DNA from 3 places in the Ensifer sp. B1-9 genome. Region 3 is predicted to be linked to each of the others. Evidence: riboswitches for the same ligand, from Rfam matches in the RefSeq annotation. Region 3 holds a riboswitch; each other region holds the start of a gene.

Region 1 (5,965 bases), on a different contig from region 3:
ATTGACCAGCAGGTTCTCGCCGCGGCCGTCCGTCAGGTAGTGCGCCAGCGTGTCGTCCAGATTGAGATCTTCGCGCTTCTGGTCGAGCGTCGCCATCTCGAGATTGGTGCCGAGCTTGACCGTGCCGCTGTCCGGTTCGATCTGCCCGGTCAGAATCTTCAGAAGCGTCGTCTTACCGGCACCGTTGGGGCCGACGAGACCGATGCGGTCGCCGCGGTGCACGCGGATCGAGAAGGGCGCAACGATGGTGCGCTCACCATAGGCCTTGCTGATCTTCTCGGCCTCGATCACCAGCTTGCCGGACTCCTTGGCATCGGCAAGCGTCGCCTGCACCGTCCCCTGCGGTCCCTTGTGGCCACGATAGGCCGCCCGCATCGTCTGCAGCTCACCGAGACGGCGCATGTTGCGCTTGCGCCGTGCGGTCACGCCATAGCGCAGCCAGTGTTCCTCGCGTTCGATCGCCTTGCCGAGCTTATGCTGCTCCAGTTCTTCCGCCTCCAGCACCTCGTCGCGCCAGGCCTCGAAGTGGGCAAAGCCGCGGTCGAGCCGGCGCGACTGGCCACGATCGAGCCAGACGGTCGCGGTCGACACCTTCTCCAGGAAGCGCCGGTCGTGCGAGATCAAAACCAGCGCCGAGCGGCTGCGGGTAAGCTCGTCTTCCAGCCATTCGATCGTCGGCAGATCGAGATGGTTGGTCGGCTCGTCAAGCAGCAGGATATCCGGCTCCGGCGCCATGACGCGGGCGAGCGCCGCCCGGCGCGCCTCGCCGCCGGAGAGCCGCTTCGGGTCTTCTTCACCGGTCAGTCCCAGATGCTGCAGCAGATAGGCGACGCGATAGGGGTCGTCGCTCGGGCCAAGCCCCGCTTCGGCATAGGCCTGCACCGTGTCGTAGCCGTCGAAATCCGGCGCCTGGTGCAGATAGCGGATAGTCGCCGAGGGATGGCGGAACACTTCGCCCGACTGCGCTTCCGCAAGACCCGCGGCAATCTTCATCAGCGTCGACTTGCCCGAGCCGTTGCGCCCGACCAGGCAGATCCGGTCGCCCGGCTCCACTTGCAGGTTGGCGCCGGCCAGAAGCGGCGTGCCGCCGAAGGTAAGAAAGATGTCGTCGAGTTTCAGAATGGGGGGCGCCAAGGCTCAGGCTCCGGTAAGATCATAGGGGCGGGCAAGCACGACGGCGCGGCCGCTCTTGAGGCTGAAGCGAAGGGGACCCTCCGCAACATTGGAAACGGTTCGGGACGAGCCGAACGGCAGGGTGAAATCGTCGAGCGGGTAACGCGCATTGACGATCGAAAGACCGGTAAGCTCCGTCAACCCCAAGACCGAAAAGAGACACCCCTTCGGCAGGTCAAGCTCGAGCGTGCCGGCAAGCAGCGGATAGGCCTCTTCCTCGCCGGAGGTCATCAGCACCGAAAGCCCGCGCTCGGCAAGGCCGACCGCCTGCAACAGGTGCAGGAAGGCATGGTCGCTGCGGGTGCCGCCAAGCGCACCTGCAAAGATCAAGCTGTCGGCACCACGCGACAGGGCAGCCTCGACGGCCATCTCGCCATCCGTGGCCGCCTTTGCCGCCGGATAGGACTCGCGCGGAACGGAGGCGAATTCGGAAAGCAGGGTGTCTTCAGTCGAATCGAAATCACCGACCCAGACATCCGGAACGACGCCGAGCAGACGCGCGTGCCGCATGCCGCCGTCAGCCGCGACGAAGCGGCTTCCGCCTAGCTGGCGTGTCAGCCGGTCGGTGCTTGTGAGCGCACCGCCAAGCAGAATGGTGAAGGTCGATCGAGCCATGGCAAAGCCCATAGCGCAAAGGACTGCGGAAGGAAAACGAAGAAAGCGAGAAGACGGTCGGATCTCAAGATTTTGCGAGGATCGTCAATGGCCTTCCGGCACCGGATCGGAAGAGAGCATGCCGGCATAGACGCCGGGCGTCGAATCCGGAATCTCGATCGCGCCGGCCACCCGCTCATAGAACTTCGCCGGACCGACCCCGCCGATGACCGCATAACCGTAGCCAGCCTCGCGCATCGCCGTCAGGCTTTCGATCAGCAGCGCCTCGCCGATGCCCTGCCCGCGCATGCCTTCGTCGACACCGGTCGGGCCGAAAAAACCGAGCGCCGTCACGTCGTAGCAGGCGAAACCAACGATGTTCTCTTCATGCACCGCGATATGAATGCGCGTCGGGGTCGAGGAAAAGGCCGCTTCCGCCTCGCCCGCCCAGCCGGGGCCGAAAGTCCTCTCGATCCAGGTGACGATCAGGCGGCGCTCGGGCGCCATGGCGCGGCGAATGCGGATGCCCGGGCCAAGCTTCGACTGGGGCTGCACCGGCAAGGCATATAGTCGAACGAGCATATCTGGCATGGCATTTCCTCCTCGCGGCTCCCTGCAGTTTTTGTCTTAGCGCAGCGTCCGGCTTACGCAAGCGCGGACGCCATGCCCTGAGCAGGCATCAACTCGACTTGCACCAAACACGCTTGCCATGGAACCAACGTGGCGGTAAATCTCTTGCCGCTCTAACGGGGTGCCTTCCGACCGCATGACGGCCGAAGGCTGAGAGGCGTGAAACGCCAACCCGCGGAACCTGATCCGGCTCATACCGGCGGAGGGATTAGACGCGATCGGATCGATACGCCCTTTTCCCATGCAACAACGAACTTTGGGAGAGAGGTGCTCGCCATGCCCAATTCATTGCAATTCAAATTGTTTAGCCGGCTAGCTCTGACTGCGGCCGCAAGCCTGGTTTTCGTCGGTGCCGCTGCCGCTGCCGACAGGACCCTGACGGTCTATACCTATGAGAGCTTCATCACCGAATGGGGCCCGGGCGCCAAGGTCGCCGAAGCCTTCGAAAAGACCTGCGAATGCAAGGTCAACTATGTCGGCGTCGCCGACGGCGTCGAACTCTTGACCCGCCTGAAGCTTGAAGGCGGCGCTTCGAAAGCCGACATCGTGCTCGGCCTCGACACCAATCTCGTCGCCGAAGCCAAGGCGACCGGTTTCTTCGCGCCGCACGGCATCGATGCCAAGGACCTGAAGGTACCGGGCGGCTTCTCCGACGACACCTTCCTGCCCTACGACTACGGCCACTTCGCCGTCGTCTACGACACCCAGACCTTGAAGACGCCGCCGAAGAGTCTCAAGGAGCTTGTCGAGGGCGACGCATCGCAGAAGATCGTCATCGAGGATCCGCGTACCTCGACGCCAGGCCTCGGTCTGCTGCTCTGGGTCAAGGCCGTCTATGGCGATGAGGCCGGCGCTGCCTGGGCAAAGCTCAAGGATCGCGTCCTGACGGTCACCCCGGGCTGGTCGGAAGCCTATGGCCTGTTCACCAAGGGCGAAGCGCCGATGGTGCTCTCCTATACCACCTCGCCCGCCTACCACATGGTCGCGGAAAACACCGACCGCTACCAGGCCGCAGCCTTCTCCGAGGGGCACTACATCCAGATCGAAGTCGCCGGCATGACCAAGAATGCCAAGGAGTCGGAACTGGCAAAACAGTTCCTGAGCTTCATGACCGGGCCGGAGTTCCAGTCGATCATCCCGACGACCAACTGGATGATGCCGGTTGGCGCCACCAGCGCGCCGCTGCCGGATGCCTTCAACAAGCTGGTCACTCCGGAAAAGACCTTCCTGCTGCCGTCGGAAGAAGTCGCGAAGAACCGTAAGGCGTGGATCGACGAGTGGCTTGCCGCGATGAGCAAGAACTGAGGCCGGATTGTTCGCGCTTCGCGAAAACCGCATGACGGTTGCCGCCGGGGCATTTTGCCTCGGCGCCTTCCTGCTCTTCGTCGGCCTGGCGATCGCCGCCTTGCTCGCTGAGACCGGCGGCGCGGGCGAACGCACCCTGTTCGACGCCTATATCTGGCGCGTCACCCGCTTCACGCTGCTGCAGGCAAGCCTTTCCACGCTGCTCTCCGTGCTCTTCGCCATACCGGTGGCACGCGCGCTGGCGCGGCGGCCACAGTTTTTCGGCCGCATCTGGCTCTTGCGGCTGATGGCGCTGCCGCTCGGTCTGCCCGTTCTCGTCGGCGCGCTTGGGCTGATCGAGATCTGGGGACGCCAGGGCTTCCTCAATGCGGGCCTGCGCTGGCTTGGTCTTGAGCAGCCGGTCAGCATCTACGGCCTGTTCGGCATCCTGCTCGCCCATGTCTTCTTCAACATGCCGCTGGCGGCGCGCCTGTTCCTTGCCGGGCTCGAGCGCGTTCCCGCCGAATACTGGCGCAGCGCCGCCAATCTCGGCATGCCGTCCCATGCGCTCTTCCGCTTCATCGAATGGCCTGTTCTTCGCGGCCTGCTGCCGGGTGCGGCCGGCCTCGTGTTCATGCTCTGCGCCACCAGCTTCACGCTCGTGCTGACGCTTGGCGGCGGGCCCGCGGCCAGCACGATCGAGGTCGCGATCTACCAGGCGCTGCGCTTCGATTTCGATCCGCCGCGCGCCATCGCGCTGTCCGGCCTGCAGATCGCCATGACCGGCGTCCTGCTTTTCATTCTCAGACATCTGGCAACGGAGCCGGAAGAGGGTATGACCGGCGGCCGCACGGTTCGCCGCTTCGATGGCACAGCGCCAATGGCACACCTCAATGACGGCGCCTGGATCGTCCTGGCATTGCTCTTCCTCATCGCCCCCCTGGTTGCGGTGGTCGTCTCCGGGCTGCAGGCCGATCTCCTTAAGCTCGCCCGGGATCCGAACGTGCACCGGGCGCTGATGACGAGTGCCGCGATCGCGCTTGCCTCGGCATTCGCCTCCGTTGCCATGGCAGCCGTCATGATCCGCGCCGCAGCGACAATGACCGCGCCCCGTCATGCGGGAAAGCTGGCATACGGCTTTGCCGGCATGATCGGCGCCAGCACCTCGCTCATCCTGCTGGTGCCGCCGGTCGTGCTCGGCGCCGGCTGGTTCCTGCTCCTCCGCCCCTTCGGTGATGTCGCGCGCTTTGCGCCTGTCATTGTCGTGGCGATCAATGCCCTGATGGCGCTCCCCTTCGTCCACCGTATCCTGGCACCGGCCATGGCGACGCACGCGGCGCGCTCTGAACGGCTGGTGGCAAGCCTTGGCATCCGCGGCTTTCATCGCCTGCGATGGATCGACCTTCCCGCCCTCCACAAACCGCTGCTGATGGCGCTCTCCTTCGCCATGGCGCTGTCGCTCGGCGATCTCGGCGCCGTCGCCCTCTTCGGTTCGCAGGACATGGTGACGCTTCCCTGGCTGCTCTATAGCCGAATGGGCAGCTACCGCACGGCCGATGCGGCCGGCCTCGCCCTCTTCCTCGGGCTTCTCTGCCTGATCTTCACCATCCTCGGCACGGCGGACGACGCCCGCCGGCCGGAAAGACGCAAAGCATGACTGAGCCCACCGCTGCCATAGAACTGCGCAATGTCGAGGTTCGTTTCGAAGCGACCACGCTGCGCTTCGATTGCACAATCGCCGCCGGCGGCATCGTTGCCGTTGCCGGCGCCTCCGGCACCGGCAAGTCGACACTCTTCCACCTCATTGCAGGTTTTGAAGATGCCGACCGCGGCGAGATCCGCATCCTCGGTGAGAACGCAGGCAACCAGGCACCTTCCGAGCGCCCGGTCTCGATGATCTTCCAGGACAACAATCTCTTCGCCCATCTCGATGTCGCGACCAATGTCGGCCTCGGCATCGATCCCGCACTTCGCCTGACGGACGAAGATCGGAAGAAGATCGAGGACGCGCTTCGCCGCGTTGGGCTTGAAGGCTTCGGGCGACGGCTGCCGTCCACGCTTTCCGGCGGGGAACGCCAGCGGGTCGCGCTCGCCCGCGCACTCGTGCGGCACCGCCCCCTCCTCCTGCTGGATGAACCTTTTGCTGCCCTCGATCCCGGGATGCGCACCGGCATGCGCACGCTTCTTCGCGAGCTGCACGCGGAAGAAGGCAACACCATCTTGATGATCACGCACCATCCCGAAGACGTGAAGGCACTGGCCGATAGCGTGCTTTTTCTCGACC
Region 2 (5,965 bases), 140 kb from region 3:
GGCAGCGTCTCGTCGTGGAAGTTGCGGGCTGTCTCCGGGTCGAGCGACAGGTTGAACTGATCCTCCCAGCGGAACTCGAAGCGGGCGCGTGACAGCGCGTCGTCGCGCACCTGCGCGGCGGGATGGCCCTTGGCGAGATCGGCGGCGTGGGCGGCGATCTTGTAGGTGATGACGCCCACCTTGACGTCATTGCGGTCCGGCAGGCCCAGATGCTCCTTCGGCGTGACGTAGCAGAGCATCGCAGTGCCGAACCAGCCGATCATCGCGGCGCCGATGCCGGAGGTGATGTGGTCGTAGCCGGGAGCGATATCCGTCGTCAGCGGTCCGAGCGTGTAGAACGGCGCCTCGCCGCAGACGGCGAGCTGCTTGTCCATGTTTTCCTTGATCTTGTGCATCGGCACGTGACCGGGGCCTTCGATCATCACCTGACAATCCTTGGCCCAGGCGATCTTCGTGAGCTCGCCGAGCGTCTCCAGTTCGGCGAATTGCGCCGCGTCGTTGGCATCAGCGATCGAGCCGGGGCGCAAGCCATCACCGAGCGAGAAGGAGACGTCATAGGCGCGGCAGATATCGCAGATCTCCTCGAAATGCTCGTAGAGGAAGCTTTCCTTGTGATGATGCAGACACCACTTGGCCATGATCGAGCCGCCGCGCGAGACGATCCCGGTGACACGGTCGACGGTGAGCGGGATGTAATGCAGCCGCACCCCGGCATGGATGGTGAAATAGTCGACGCCCTGTTCGGCCTGCTCGATCAGCGTGTCGCGATAGACTTCCCATGTGAGGTCCTCGGCAATGCCGTTGACCTTTTCCAGCGCCTGGTAGAGTGGCACGGTGCCGATCGGAACCGGCGAGTTGCGGATGATCCATTCGCGGATGTTGTGGATGTTGCGGCCGGTCGAAAGGTCCATGACCGTGTCGGCGCCCCAGCGGGTCGCCCAGACCATCTTTTCGACCTCTTCGGCCATCGACGAGGTGACGGCGGAGTTGCCGATATTGGCGTTGATCTTCACCAGAAAATTCCGACCAATGATCATCGGCTCGGATTCCGGATGGTTGATGTTGGCGGGCAGGATCGCTCGGCCGCTGGCGATTTCCTGGCGCACGAATTCCGGGGTGACATGATCGGGGATATGGGCGCCGAAGCTCTCGCCATCGCGAACTTTCGCGCGCGCATCGCGGCCGAGGTTTTCGCGGATCGCCACGAACTCCATTTCCGGCGTGATGATGCCGGCGCGGGCATAGGCAAGCTGGGTTACCGCCTTGCCGGCCACTGCCTTCAGCGGCGCATGCTGGAACGGGAAGGTCGGCGTCAGCCGGTCGCCGCTGGCAAAGCCGTTGTCCTCCGGCCGGACGGTGCGCCCCTCGTAGGTTTCCACATCGCCGCGGGCGACGATCCAGTTGCGGCGGAGCCGCGGCAACCCCTCCTCGATGCGGATTTCGGCATCGTCGGCGGTATAGGCGCCCGAGGAATCATAGACCGTGACCGGCGGTTCGCCCGAGGTCGGGTGCAGTGCGATCTCACGCATCGGCACGCGGATATCCGGATGCAGGATGCCGGCCTTGTGGACTTTTCGGGATGCCGGAAGCGGACCTTGGGTGACCGAGAGGGGGGTGGGCTTTGTGGCAATATTCATGACGAGGCTCCAAGTTTGCGATTGGAGACCCAGTTCTGATGCCGGAAGGATGAAAGACGCGCCGCCAGGTGCTGAACGCACAGAATCCTGGCTTCGATATCTGCACCGTCCCTACGCCAGTATGAACTGGATCAGGTTCAACGGGTCACTGCGCCACAGCCGGCGAGCCGGCCATCCAGCAGAATCTCAGCCCCTCGCGGGACCCCCCTGGTGAATGCCTAGAAGATAGCCATCGAACGGCACGGGTCGTCAAGCGCGAATTCGCCCGTTGCTCAATATGCAGGTTAAACGTGTATTCCCGGATATGGACTCGACACTAGTGGCCAGGTTTTTCCGGAACGCCGCGCTCCGCATAGTCGGCGCGGTTGATGCCGTGGCGCTGGAGCTTGTCGTAAAAGGTCTTGCGCGGAATGCCGAGCGCTTCGATGGTCGCCTTGACGTCGCCGCGCTGGGCTCGGAGCGCCTCCTTCAGGATCTCCGCCTCGTAGCGTTCGAGCCGCTCCGGCAGCGCGAAACCGGACTGTTCGGTCGAGGCAACGGGCTGCGCCAACGGGCCTTCGACGCCGAGCGCGACGCGTTCGGCAAAATGCGAAAGTTCGCGCACATTGCCAGGCCAGTTGTGCGTCATCAGGTGCTGCTGCACGGTCGGTGAGATGACGGGCACGTCACGCTTGAAGCGCTCGACTGCCCGGGTCAGGAAATGCGAGAAGAGCAGCGGGATGTCGTCACGGCGTTCGCGCAGCGGCGGGATCGACAACGTCACGACGTTCAATCGAAAGTAGAGATCTTCGCGAAAGTCACCGCGCTGCGCCGGGTCGCCGAGATCGATTTTTGCGGCGGCGATGACGCGGATATCGACGGGACGGACCTGATTGGTGCCGAGTGGCGTAATCTCGCGGGCTTCAAGAACACGCAGCATCTTGACCTGGGTTGCCGGCGGCATCGCCTCGATCTCGTCGAGGAACAGCGTGCCGCCGCTGGCGTGTTCGATGCGACCGACCCGCTTCTTCAAGGCGCCGGTGAAGGCGCCCGGCTCGTGGCCGAAGAGTTCGCTTTCGATCACCGTTTCCGGCAACGCGCCGCAGTTCAGCGCGACGAAGTTGCCGTTGCGGCGCCGGCTCCAATTGTGGAGCAGGGTGGCGACCACCTCCTTGCCGCTGCCGGTTTCGCCGGCGACGAGGACGTCGACATCCGTGTCGGCGATGTGCCGGATCGTCTGCCGCAGCCGCTCCATGACCGGTGTTTGGCCGATCAGCGGCAGGCTGTCGCCGGCCGTCTCCGCCGCCTGTTTCAACGCGCGGTTCTCCATGACCAGCCGGCGCTTTTCGAGCGCGCGCCGCACGCTCTGCACCAGCCGATCGGCGGCAAAGGGCTTGGGAATGAAGTCATAGACGCCATCCTGCAACGCCTGCACCGCCATCGGGATATCGCCGTGGCCGGTCACCAGGATCACCGGCAGGTCGGCATCGAAGGCGGCGATGCGGCGATGGAACGCCAGGCCATCGATGCCCGGCATGCGGATATCGCTGACGACGATGCCGTCGAAATCGGCATCGAGCGTCTCCAGCGCTTCAGCGGCACTTGCAAGCGAGGTGACGGCAAGGCCGGCAAGCTCCAGCGTCTGCTTCATCGCCCTGCGCAGATCGTTGTCGTCGTCGATGAGGTAAACGGACGGCTGCATCGCTCAGGCCCTTTTCAGGCGGACCGTGAAGACGGTGCCCCTGTCGCTGGTTTCGACTGATATCTCGCCGCCATAGTCGGCGACGATCTCCTTGGAGATGGCAAGACCGAGGCCGAGTCCTTCGTCCTTGGAGGTGTTGAATGGCGTGAACAGATCGTCGCGGATATGCTGCGGGATACCCGGGCCATTGTCGGCAACGACAAGCGAAACGGTGCCGGAGGGGCCGTCCTCGCAACGCACGCGGATTTCGGCGTCGGTCCGATTGCCGAGTGCTTCGAGCGCGTTCTGCAGGAGATTGATCAGGACCTGTTCAAGACGGATACGGTTGCCGAACACGCTGAGGCCGTTTTCCGGCAGGTCGACGACGATCGCATCCATGCGGCCGGCAAAGCGGCTGCGAAGGAGCATCAGCGCGCCTTCGACCACATCGCGCATCGGTGTCGGCTCGGCGACGAAGCGGCCCTTGCGGGCAAAGCTCCGGAGTTCATCGGTGATGGTGCCGACCCGTTCGGTAAGGTCTGCGATGCTGGCGAGGTTCTCCACTGCCGTTTCCTGCTGGCCGCGTTCGAGGAAGGTGCGGGCATTGTCGGCATAGGCGCGGATGGTGGCGACCGGTTGGTTGATCTCGTGGGCGACGCCGGCGGCCACCTGGCCGAGGATCGCCAGCCGGTTCGCCTGGACCAGCTCTTGCTGAACCGCCTGGAGTTTCTCGCCGGTGCGCCTGTGGTCGGCGATCTCCGTTTCCAGATGATCGCGGGCAAGGCTCAAGTCACGGGTACGCTCCGCCACGCGGCGCTCCAGTTCGTCACGGGCGGCACGTTCCCTCGCCGCCGCCAGCGTCAGCGCCTGGCGGCGACGCAGGAGGAAGGCGACCAGCGCCAGCAGCGGCACGATCACGGCCAGCGCGATCAGCCGGGCCTCCCGGGTTGCTGCGGCCAGGGCGCCGTCCAGCGGGGCGAGCTGTTCGAGACGCCAGTTGGTGGTCGGGACCATGGTTTCGACCCGCAGGAACCGTCGCTCCCTATCGCCCGGCAGCAGCGCGCGCAACTCGCTGGAACCGTTACTGGTGGGCTCGATATCGCGAAACGGCAGCGGCAACAGGGAAGCGTCACCAAATTGCAGGCTGTCACGGATAGCGGCGAGGCGATCGCGGGGAATGGTTCTGGTCGCCATGAAGCGCCAGGATGGAAAACTGGTGATCAGCACGATGCCGCGCCGGTCGGTGACATAGACGGGTTTGCCGGACGCAAGCCACTCCGCCTCGACGTCATCGAACTCGAGCTTGGCGACGACGACGCCGATCGGGCCGTCAGTGCCCTGGACCCGACGCGAGATGTAAAGGCCCGGCCGCTTGCTGACGGTGCCCATGGCGAAGTGCTCAGCCTTGCCGTCGCGCATCGCCACGCGGAAATATTCGCGGAAGGCGTAGTCGTTGCCGACGAAGCTCGTCGGTTCGTCCCAGTTGCTGGCGGCAACCGCAACGCCGTCAGTGCCGATCACATAGATGACGGCCGCGTCCGTATTGGCGGCGAGCGCTTGCAGCTTTTCGTTCAGCCGCTGCAGCGCCTGGCCATCACGTGTCGAAAGTGCCGCCTTCACCTCGACGTCGTCCGCCAGCACCAGCGGCGTCGAGCGTTGGCGCTCGAGCACGGCGCGCAGCAGCGAAGCCTTCAGATTGGCGTCGATCCGGCTTTGGGCATCGACCGTCTCGAGTGCCTGGCTGCGACCATATTCGCCGGCGAACAGAAGCCCGGCGACGAGCAGCGCCAAAGCGAGGCCGGCAAACACCAGCCAGATGCGGCGCATGGACCGGTCGAGATCTGCCAGGTTCAGGGGGGCGGACGGGGCATTGAACATCGCCTGATTGTGCATTTTTCCGCTCAGACTTCCAGATGACTTGTGCGGAAATCCGCTCAACTCTTCGTGCGCGTCGACCCGCATGCACAAAAGGTCCTCATCGATTCAATGGTTTGGCTCTGACCGCAGAGAACTGGCACGCCTGTTGCAAATGGCATCCTCATGACAGCCCGAGCTGTCGCGCATCGGAAATTGACCCGGGAGGCCCGGCATGACGCCGGACTGGGTCCAGTGGAGGATCTCATGATTATCGACCAATCCGCGGAACCGCGCGGCAAGACACCTTTCTATCGGCATCTCTACGTCCAGGTCCTGGCGGCGATCGCGGCCGGCATTCTGCTCGGCCATTTCTACCCGTCGCTCGGCACTGAGCTGAAGCCACTCGGCGACGCCTTCATCCGCCTCGTCAAGATGATCATCGCGCCGGTCATCTTCCTGACGGTTGCGACTGGCATTGCCGGCATGACCGATCTCGCCAAGGTCGGCCGCGTCGCCGGCAAGGCAATGATCTACTTCCTGACCTTCTCGACGCTGGCGCTGGTTATCGGCCTGATCGTCGCCAATGTCGTCCAGCCCGGCTCCGGCATGCACATCGATCCCGCCTCGCTCGACGTCAAGGCCGTGACGACCTATGCCGAGAAGGCGCATGAGCAGACGATCACCGGCTTCCTGACGAACATCATCCCGACGACGCTGGTCGGTGCTTTTGCCGAAGGCGACATCCTGCAGGTGCTATTCGTCTCCGTTCTCTTTGGTCTCGCGCTGGCGATGGTCGGCAAGAAGGCCGAGC
Region 3 (5,965 bases):
TGCCGATCATGGCGCATGCGGAAAACAGCATTGGCGCAGGCTGTGGCTATGGCAATCTGGCAAGCCCTGCCTATTGGAAGGATCTGCTCGATACGAACCAATACGACAAGCTGCGGATCAACCTGGCGCATTTCGGTGCCTTTGACGAAATCCTGCGCCCCGGGGCACCGACGGGCGTCATGGTCTCTTGTCCCCAGGACAAGTTTTCCGGGCCGCCGAGCTGGGAGGAGATCATCGGCAGAACGATCGACCACGAGCGCCGCCCGAACCTCTTTGCGGATTTAAGCTATCTCAGTGAGCTGGTCAGCAGCGACGACAAAACTCTTCACGCCGAGATCCGTCAATTGCTGGACAAATGGCTGGCCGCCTACGATCCCGACGCCCGCCATCTGATGTTCGGGACCGACTGGTCGATGATGGCGCTCGAGAAGGATTACAACGCCTATGTTTCGCGGATCGCCGAGCAGCTGACGCTCGCCAGCGTCAGCGACGAGCATCAGCAGAACATCCTCTGGAGAAACGCTTCCCGCTTTCTTGGTCTCGATCGGCCAGGCAAAACGCGCGACCGGCTTATGGCCTATTGCCGCAAGCGCGGCCTCGATAGCGCCTGGCTCGCGGAACTGGCGTTCGCCTGAAATGAGGTCGTAGCACCTGCCATGTCAGGCAGGCTCATCGCCAGCGCGCCGTGCGTGCAATCCATTCGCGCGTCCGCCCTTCGGGATCGGCATTCAGCGTGATGTCGGTGACGACCGCGGCACTGTCGGCGCCATGCTCGAAGACGCCGGCAATCCGGTCGACATTGAGCCCACCGATCGCAACGAGCGGCAGCGGCGTGACGCGCTCCCGCCAGGCGGAGAGGCGCGGCAGCCCCTGCGGATCCCATTTCATCTGCTTGAGGATCGTCGGATAGATCGGCCCGAGCGCGACGTAGTCGGGCCCGGCGGCAAGGGCCGTCTCCAGCTCGGCCTCGTCATGGGTGCTGAGGCCGAGTTTCAGGCCCGCGGCGCGGATCGCAGCGAGATCGGCGTCGGCGAGATCCTCCTGGCCGAGATGGACGAAATCGCAGCGCTCTTCGATCGCGAGGCGCCAGTAGTCGTTGACGACGAGCTGGCAACCATGGCGGTCACAGATCGCCTTGGCCGCGCGGATCTCGTCGCGAAGCTCTGCATCCGGACGATCCTTGACGCGAAGTTGCACCAGCTTGACGCCGAGCGGCACCAGCCGCTCGATCCATGCCGCGCTGTCGACGATGAGGTAGAAGGGATCGAGCTTCACGCGAACACCGCCTTTCCGATGACGGGCGTGGAAGGGACGGCAAAATCGCGCGGTTCGAGCATACCTGCCTCGAAGGCATCGCGTCCGGCATCGATCGCCCGGGCGAAAGCGGAGGCCATGAGGGCCGGCTTTACCGCTCCGGCGACGGCAGTATTGAGCAGAACCGCATCGAAGCCGAGCTCCATCACCGCCGTTGCGTGCGACGGGCGGCCAATGCCGGCATCGACGATCAGCGGCAGATCCGGAAAATGGGCCCGCATAGCTCTCAAGGCGGAGATGTTCTGCGGCCCCTTGGCGCTGCCGATCGGCGCACACCAGGGCATCAGCACCCTGCATCCGGCTTCCACAAGGCGCTCGCCGACCACCAGGTCGTCGGTCGTATAGGGGAAGACCTCGAAGCCTTCGGTCGAGAGGATGCGTGCCGCCTCGACCAGCCCGAAGACATCCGGTTGCAGCGTATCCTGATGGCCGATGACTTCGAGCTTGATCCAGTTCGTGCCGAACACCTCGCGGGCCATCCTGGCGGTCAGCACCGCCTCCGACACCGAGTGGCAGCCGGCGGTGTTCGGCAGCACGCGCACGCCGAGCGCGCGGATCAGTTCGAAGAAGGCGCCGCCTTGTTTCCCGCCGGCGGTTTCGCGACGAAGCGAGACTGTGACGACCTCGGTTGCCGACGAACGAACCGCGTCTTCGAGGGAGGCAGGCGAGGGGTAGCGGGCGGTGCCCAGAAGCAGGCGGGAATGCAGTTCCTGTCCGTAAAGCGTCAGCATGTCTCAGCCTCCTTTCATCGGCGAGAGAATTTCGATCCGGTCGCAATCGTTGAGGGAATGGGCCGAACGGTCGGCCCGGTGCACCAGCTCGCCATTGACGGCGGTAGCAAGCCAATCCCCTTCGAAGTCGAGTGTCGCCAGAAGCTCGGCAAGGGTCGTGACTGCGAGGTCGTGATCCTCGCCGTTGACAATCAATTTCATGCGGCGTCTCCCTTCAGGTTCCAGGCAAGCGCAAGGTCCGCCGCTTCCTCGGCCAAAGCCGGCGAAAGCAGGAAGCCGTGGCGGTAGAGCCCGTTGAGCGCGATGGTGTTTCCGGCGCGGTTGATGCGCGGCAGGTTGTCTGCAAAGGCCGGTCGGACGCCGGTGCCGGTTTCGAGAAGGCGCGCCTCGCCAAAGGCAGGGTGCAGCGCATAGGCGGCATTCAGCAATTCCATCAGGGAGCGGGCGGTGATCGGACCGCCGTCATCGGTTTCGATCATGGTGGCCCCGCACATGAAGAGGCCATTGCCGCGCGGCACGATGTAGAGTGGGATGCGCGGGTGGATGAGACGAACCGGCCGCGACAATTCCACTTCATCGCTCTGCAGGTAGAGCATCTCGCCACGCACCCCACGCAATCCGGCGGTGCTGTTGATTCTTGCTGCGCCGCGGCAGTCGGCGATTAGATCGTAGGCGCCGTCGCGATCCGTCTCGCCGATGAGCGCGACACCGCGTTCGACGAGCTTTTGCCTCAGCAGGCAAAGCGCTCGGCGCGGGTTAAGATGCGCCTCGCCCGGAAAGAACAGCGCCTCCCGGAAGCGCCCGGCAAGCGCCGGCTCCAGCACTGCGAGCGCCTCGGCATCGAGCCACTCGAAGCCGGAGGTGCGCGAAGCGAAGCGTTTGAGTTCGCCGGCGTCGCGTGGCGGGGCGACGACGAGGGTGCCGTTGCGCGATACCTCTCCGGGAAGCACCCGATCCCACCAATCGATGGCGGCGATGCCGCGTGTCAGCACCGGTTCCTCGGCGCTCTCGCGCTCGCACCAGGGCGCAAGCATGCCGCCGGCAAACCAGGACGCGGCCCCCGAGAAGTCTGGCTGCCGTTCCGCAACCGTCACTTCGACGCCTCGGGCGGTCAATTCATGGGCGCAGGCCAGCCCCACGACGCCGGCGCCTTTGATGAGGGCGCGCATGGTCAATGCGCCCAGTCGCGGCCAGCGGGACGTGTTGTGGGAAAAGTCGCGGTGAAGATACGCATTGCCGAGGCTCCATGATTGGAGACCCAGTTCGAACCGGAAGGGAAGGAAGGACGCCTTGCCGAAGTCAGTCCGCGCGAACGCGACGATTACGGCAGCGATGTCTGCACCGTCCCTACGCCAGTATGAACTGGATCAGGTTCAACGGGTCACTGCGCCGCGCAAACCGCCTAGCAGAATCTCAGCCCCTTGCCGGGACACCCCTGGTGAATGTTTCAAGACTGACGGGCTGGACCAGATTTTGTCAAGAGCCGCCGTCGCGCACATCGCGTATGGCCGTTCGAATCGGGTTCGGACCAAAATTATCTATAAAATTGAGGTGGCCGCACATTTCGGTGTTGCCGATTCACTGCTGATTAGTGGACGGACAGCGGGTTTCGAATGCTTCACGGAGGCAGGATAGCGGGCCTTCACTTTTTATCGTCCTGCCTTCTGCTGTAGGCGCTGTGGTTCTAAATCATGGAAATTATTTGAGTTATCACCCGTACGACGTCGAGCTCGGCTTTTGTCTATTCGCTCTATGGTTGCGCTTTTGTCGAGTCTCTCCTTTTGAATGGTTGCCCGGGTTCACTTCGAAAGAAATTATAGATAATATTAGATTCTATCTATTATGCCTTGCTGCGAATAGGGAAATGAACGCGCATGCTGGATGCAAGTACGATCGAGCCGACTTCGGTTGCCGCCAAGCCCGCCGAAACCGCGTGGGAATTGGCCAAAGCACAAGAAATCTATCATTCGCCCTTCAACGATCTGCTGTTTCGAGCGCATTCCGTTCACCGCGTCCATTTCGATCCGAACGCGATCCAGATGAGCAGGCTGCTCTCGATCAAGACCGGCGGCTGCGCTGAGGACTGCGGCTATTGCAGCCAGTCGGCGCACTACCCGACCGGACTCAAGGCATCGAAACTCATGGAGGTCGAACGGGTCCTTGCCGAGGCACGGAAGGCAAAAGCGGGCGGTGCGACCCGCTACTGCATGGGTGCCGCCTGGCGCAGCCCCAAGGATCGCGACATGGAGGCGATTGTCGCCATGATTAGCGGCGTGCGGGCGCTGGGCATGGAGACCTGCATGACGCTCGGCATGTTGACGCCGCAACAATCCGAGCGGCTCGCAGACGCCGGGCTCGATTACTACAACCACAATGTCGATACGTCGGAGCGTTTCTACGGCGAGATCATCACCACCCGCAGCTTTGCCGACCGGTTGGAAACGCTTGCCAATGTCCGCGACGCCGGCATCAAGGTCTGCGCCGGTGGCATCCTCGGCATGGGCGAAACCGTTGAAGACCGGGTATCGATGCTGGTGACGCTCGCCAATCTGCCTGTGCCGCCCGAAAGCGTGCCGATCAATATGCTGATCCCGATCCCGGGCTCGAAGCTCGCCGACGCGGCACCGGTGGATCCGATCGACTTCGTCCGTACGATCGCGCTTGCGCGCATCCTGATGCCCAAGTCCCACGTCCGCCTCTCGGCCGGCCGCACCGACATGAGCGACGAGATGCAGGCGCTCTGTTTCTTCGCCGGCGCCAATTCGATTTTCGTCGGCGAGACGCTGCTGACCGCCGACAACCCGGGCGAGGACCATGATGCGGGCCTCTTCCGCCGCCTCGGGTTGGAGCCGATGGCGCTTGCCGCAAAGCAGGACGCCGAATGACCGCGAGCCTCATTACTCGCCACGAGAAGACGCTACACGGCCTCGAACGCAAGGGGCGCCGCCGCGGACTTGTCGCCGGGGGCGGCATCGACCTCACCTCCAACGACTATCTGGCGCTTGCCGGGTCACCGCGGTTGAAGGCCGCGATTGCCGCTGCGATCGAGCGCGGCGTGCCGGTCGGGTCCGGCGGTTCGCGGCTCCTGCGCGGCAACCATGCGGAACACGCGGCGCTGGAGGCGGAGGCGGCCGCCTTCTTTGGCGCGGAGAGGGCACTCTTCTTTGGCAGCGGCTATGCGGCCAATGCCGCCTTGTTTTCGACGCTCCCGCAGCGCGACGACATCATCGTCCACGACGCCTTGATCCATGCGAGTGCCCATGAGGGTATCGCCGCAAGCAGGGCCGGCGCGGTCGCGGTCAAGCACAACGACGTCGACGCCTTCGCCGATGCGATCGGCACATGGCGCAAGCGCGGCGGCACGGGGCATCCCTGGATCGCCGTCGAAAGCCTCTATTCGATGGACGGCGACCGGGCGCCGCTTGCGGATCTTGCGGCACTTGCCGCGCGGCATGATGGATTTCTGGTCGTCGACGAAGCGCATGCGACCGGGGTTTTTGGACCGGACGGCCGCGGTTTGGCCGCAGAATTGGAAGGCCGACAAAATCTCGTCGTGCTCCACACCTGCGGCAAGGCGCTCGGCGTCTCCGGTGCGCTGATCAGCGCAAATGCGGTCCTGTGCGACTATCTCGTCAACCGTGCCCGCAACTTCATCTATTCGACGGCGCCTTCGCCGCTGATTGCCGCCGCCGTCCGGGAGGCTCTCGTGACGCTCGTAGATGAGCCTCGGCGTCGAGCAGCGTTCGATGATCTCCGGGCCTTCGCCAATCGCGCGTTCACCGACACCCTCGGCATCGAAGGCAGTGGCTCGCAGATCCTTCCGGTGCCGATCGGCGACAACGGTTGCGCCGTACGGATTGCCGCGCGCATGCGCAAAGAAGGCTTCGATATCAGGGCCATCCGTCCGCCGACCGTCCCAG

What was found. Region 3 has a riboswitch for thiamine pyrophosphate ahead of thiO (glycine oxidase ThiO). Riboswitches for the same ligand answer to the same signal wherever they lie in the genome.
Region 1: linked by a shared signal. The riboswitch ahead of thiB (thiamine ABC transporter substrate binding subunit) and the one ahead of thiO (glycine oxidase ThiO) in region 3 are both predicted to bind thiamine pyrophosphate.
Region 2: linked by a shared signal. The riboswitch ahead of thiC (phosphomethylpyrimidine synthase ThiC) and the one ahead of thiO (glycine oxidase ThiO) in region 3 are both predicted to bind thiamine pyrophosphate.

Annotation. Positions count from the first base shown of each region.
Region 1 is NZ_JBCHVG010000010.1:74,782-80,746, reverse strand. Features, by position in the region: gene ACQ5BM_RS19410 (ABC-F family ATP-binding cassette domain-containing protein) at 1-1,134, opposite strand, end outside; gene ACQ5BM_RS19405 (thiamine diphosphokinase) at 1,138-1,788, opposite strand; gene ACQ5BM_RS19400 (GNAT family N-acetyltransferase) at 1,873-2,358, opposite strand; TPP riboswitch at 2,505-2,622, shown strand; gene thiB (thiamine ABC transporter substrate binding subunit) at 2,674-3,702, shown strand; gene thiP (thiamine/thiamine pyrophosphate ABC transporter permease ThiP) at 3,734-5,338, shown strand; gene thiQ (thiamine ABC transporter ATP-binding protein) at 5,335-5,965, shown strand, end outside.
Region 2 is NZ_JBCHVG010000009.1:80,321-86,285, reverse strand. Features, by position in the region: gene thiC (phosphomethylpyrimidine synthase ThiC) at 1-1,637, opposite strand, end outside; TPP riboswitch at 1,728-1,856, opposite strand; gene ACQ5BM_RS17890 (sigma-54-dependent transcriptional regulator) at 1,954-3,318, opposite strand; gene ACQ5BM_RS17885 (sensor histidine kinase) at 3,322-5,190, opposite strand; gene ACQ5BM_RS17880 (dicarboxylate/amino acid:cation symporter) at 5,419-5,965, shown strand, end outside.
Region 3 is NZ_JBCHVG010000009.1:219,407-225,371, reverse strand. Features, by position in the region: gene ACQ5BM_RS18560 (amidohydrolase family protein) at 1-635, shown strand, start outside; gene ACQ5BM_RS18555 (thiamine phosphate synthase) at 670-1,275, opposite strand; gene ACQ5BM_RS18550 (thiazole synthase) at 1,272-2,045, opposite strand; gene thiS (sulfur carrier protein ThiS) at 2,049-2,246, opposite strand; gene thiO (glycine oxidase ThiO) at 2,243-3,214, opposite strand; TPP riboswitch at 3,372-3,492, opposite strand; gene bioB (biotin synthase BioB) at 3,920-4,930, shown strand; gene ACQ5BM_RS18530 (8-amino-7-oxononanoate synthase) at 4,927-5,965, shown strand, end outside.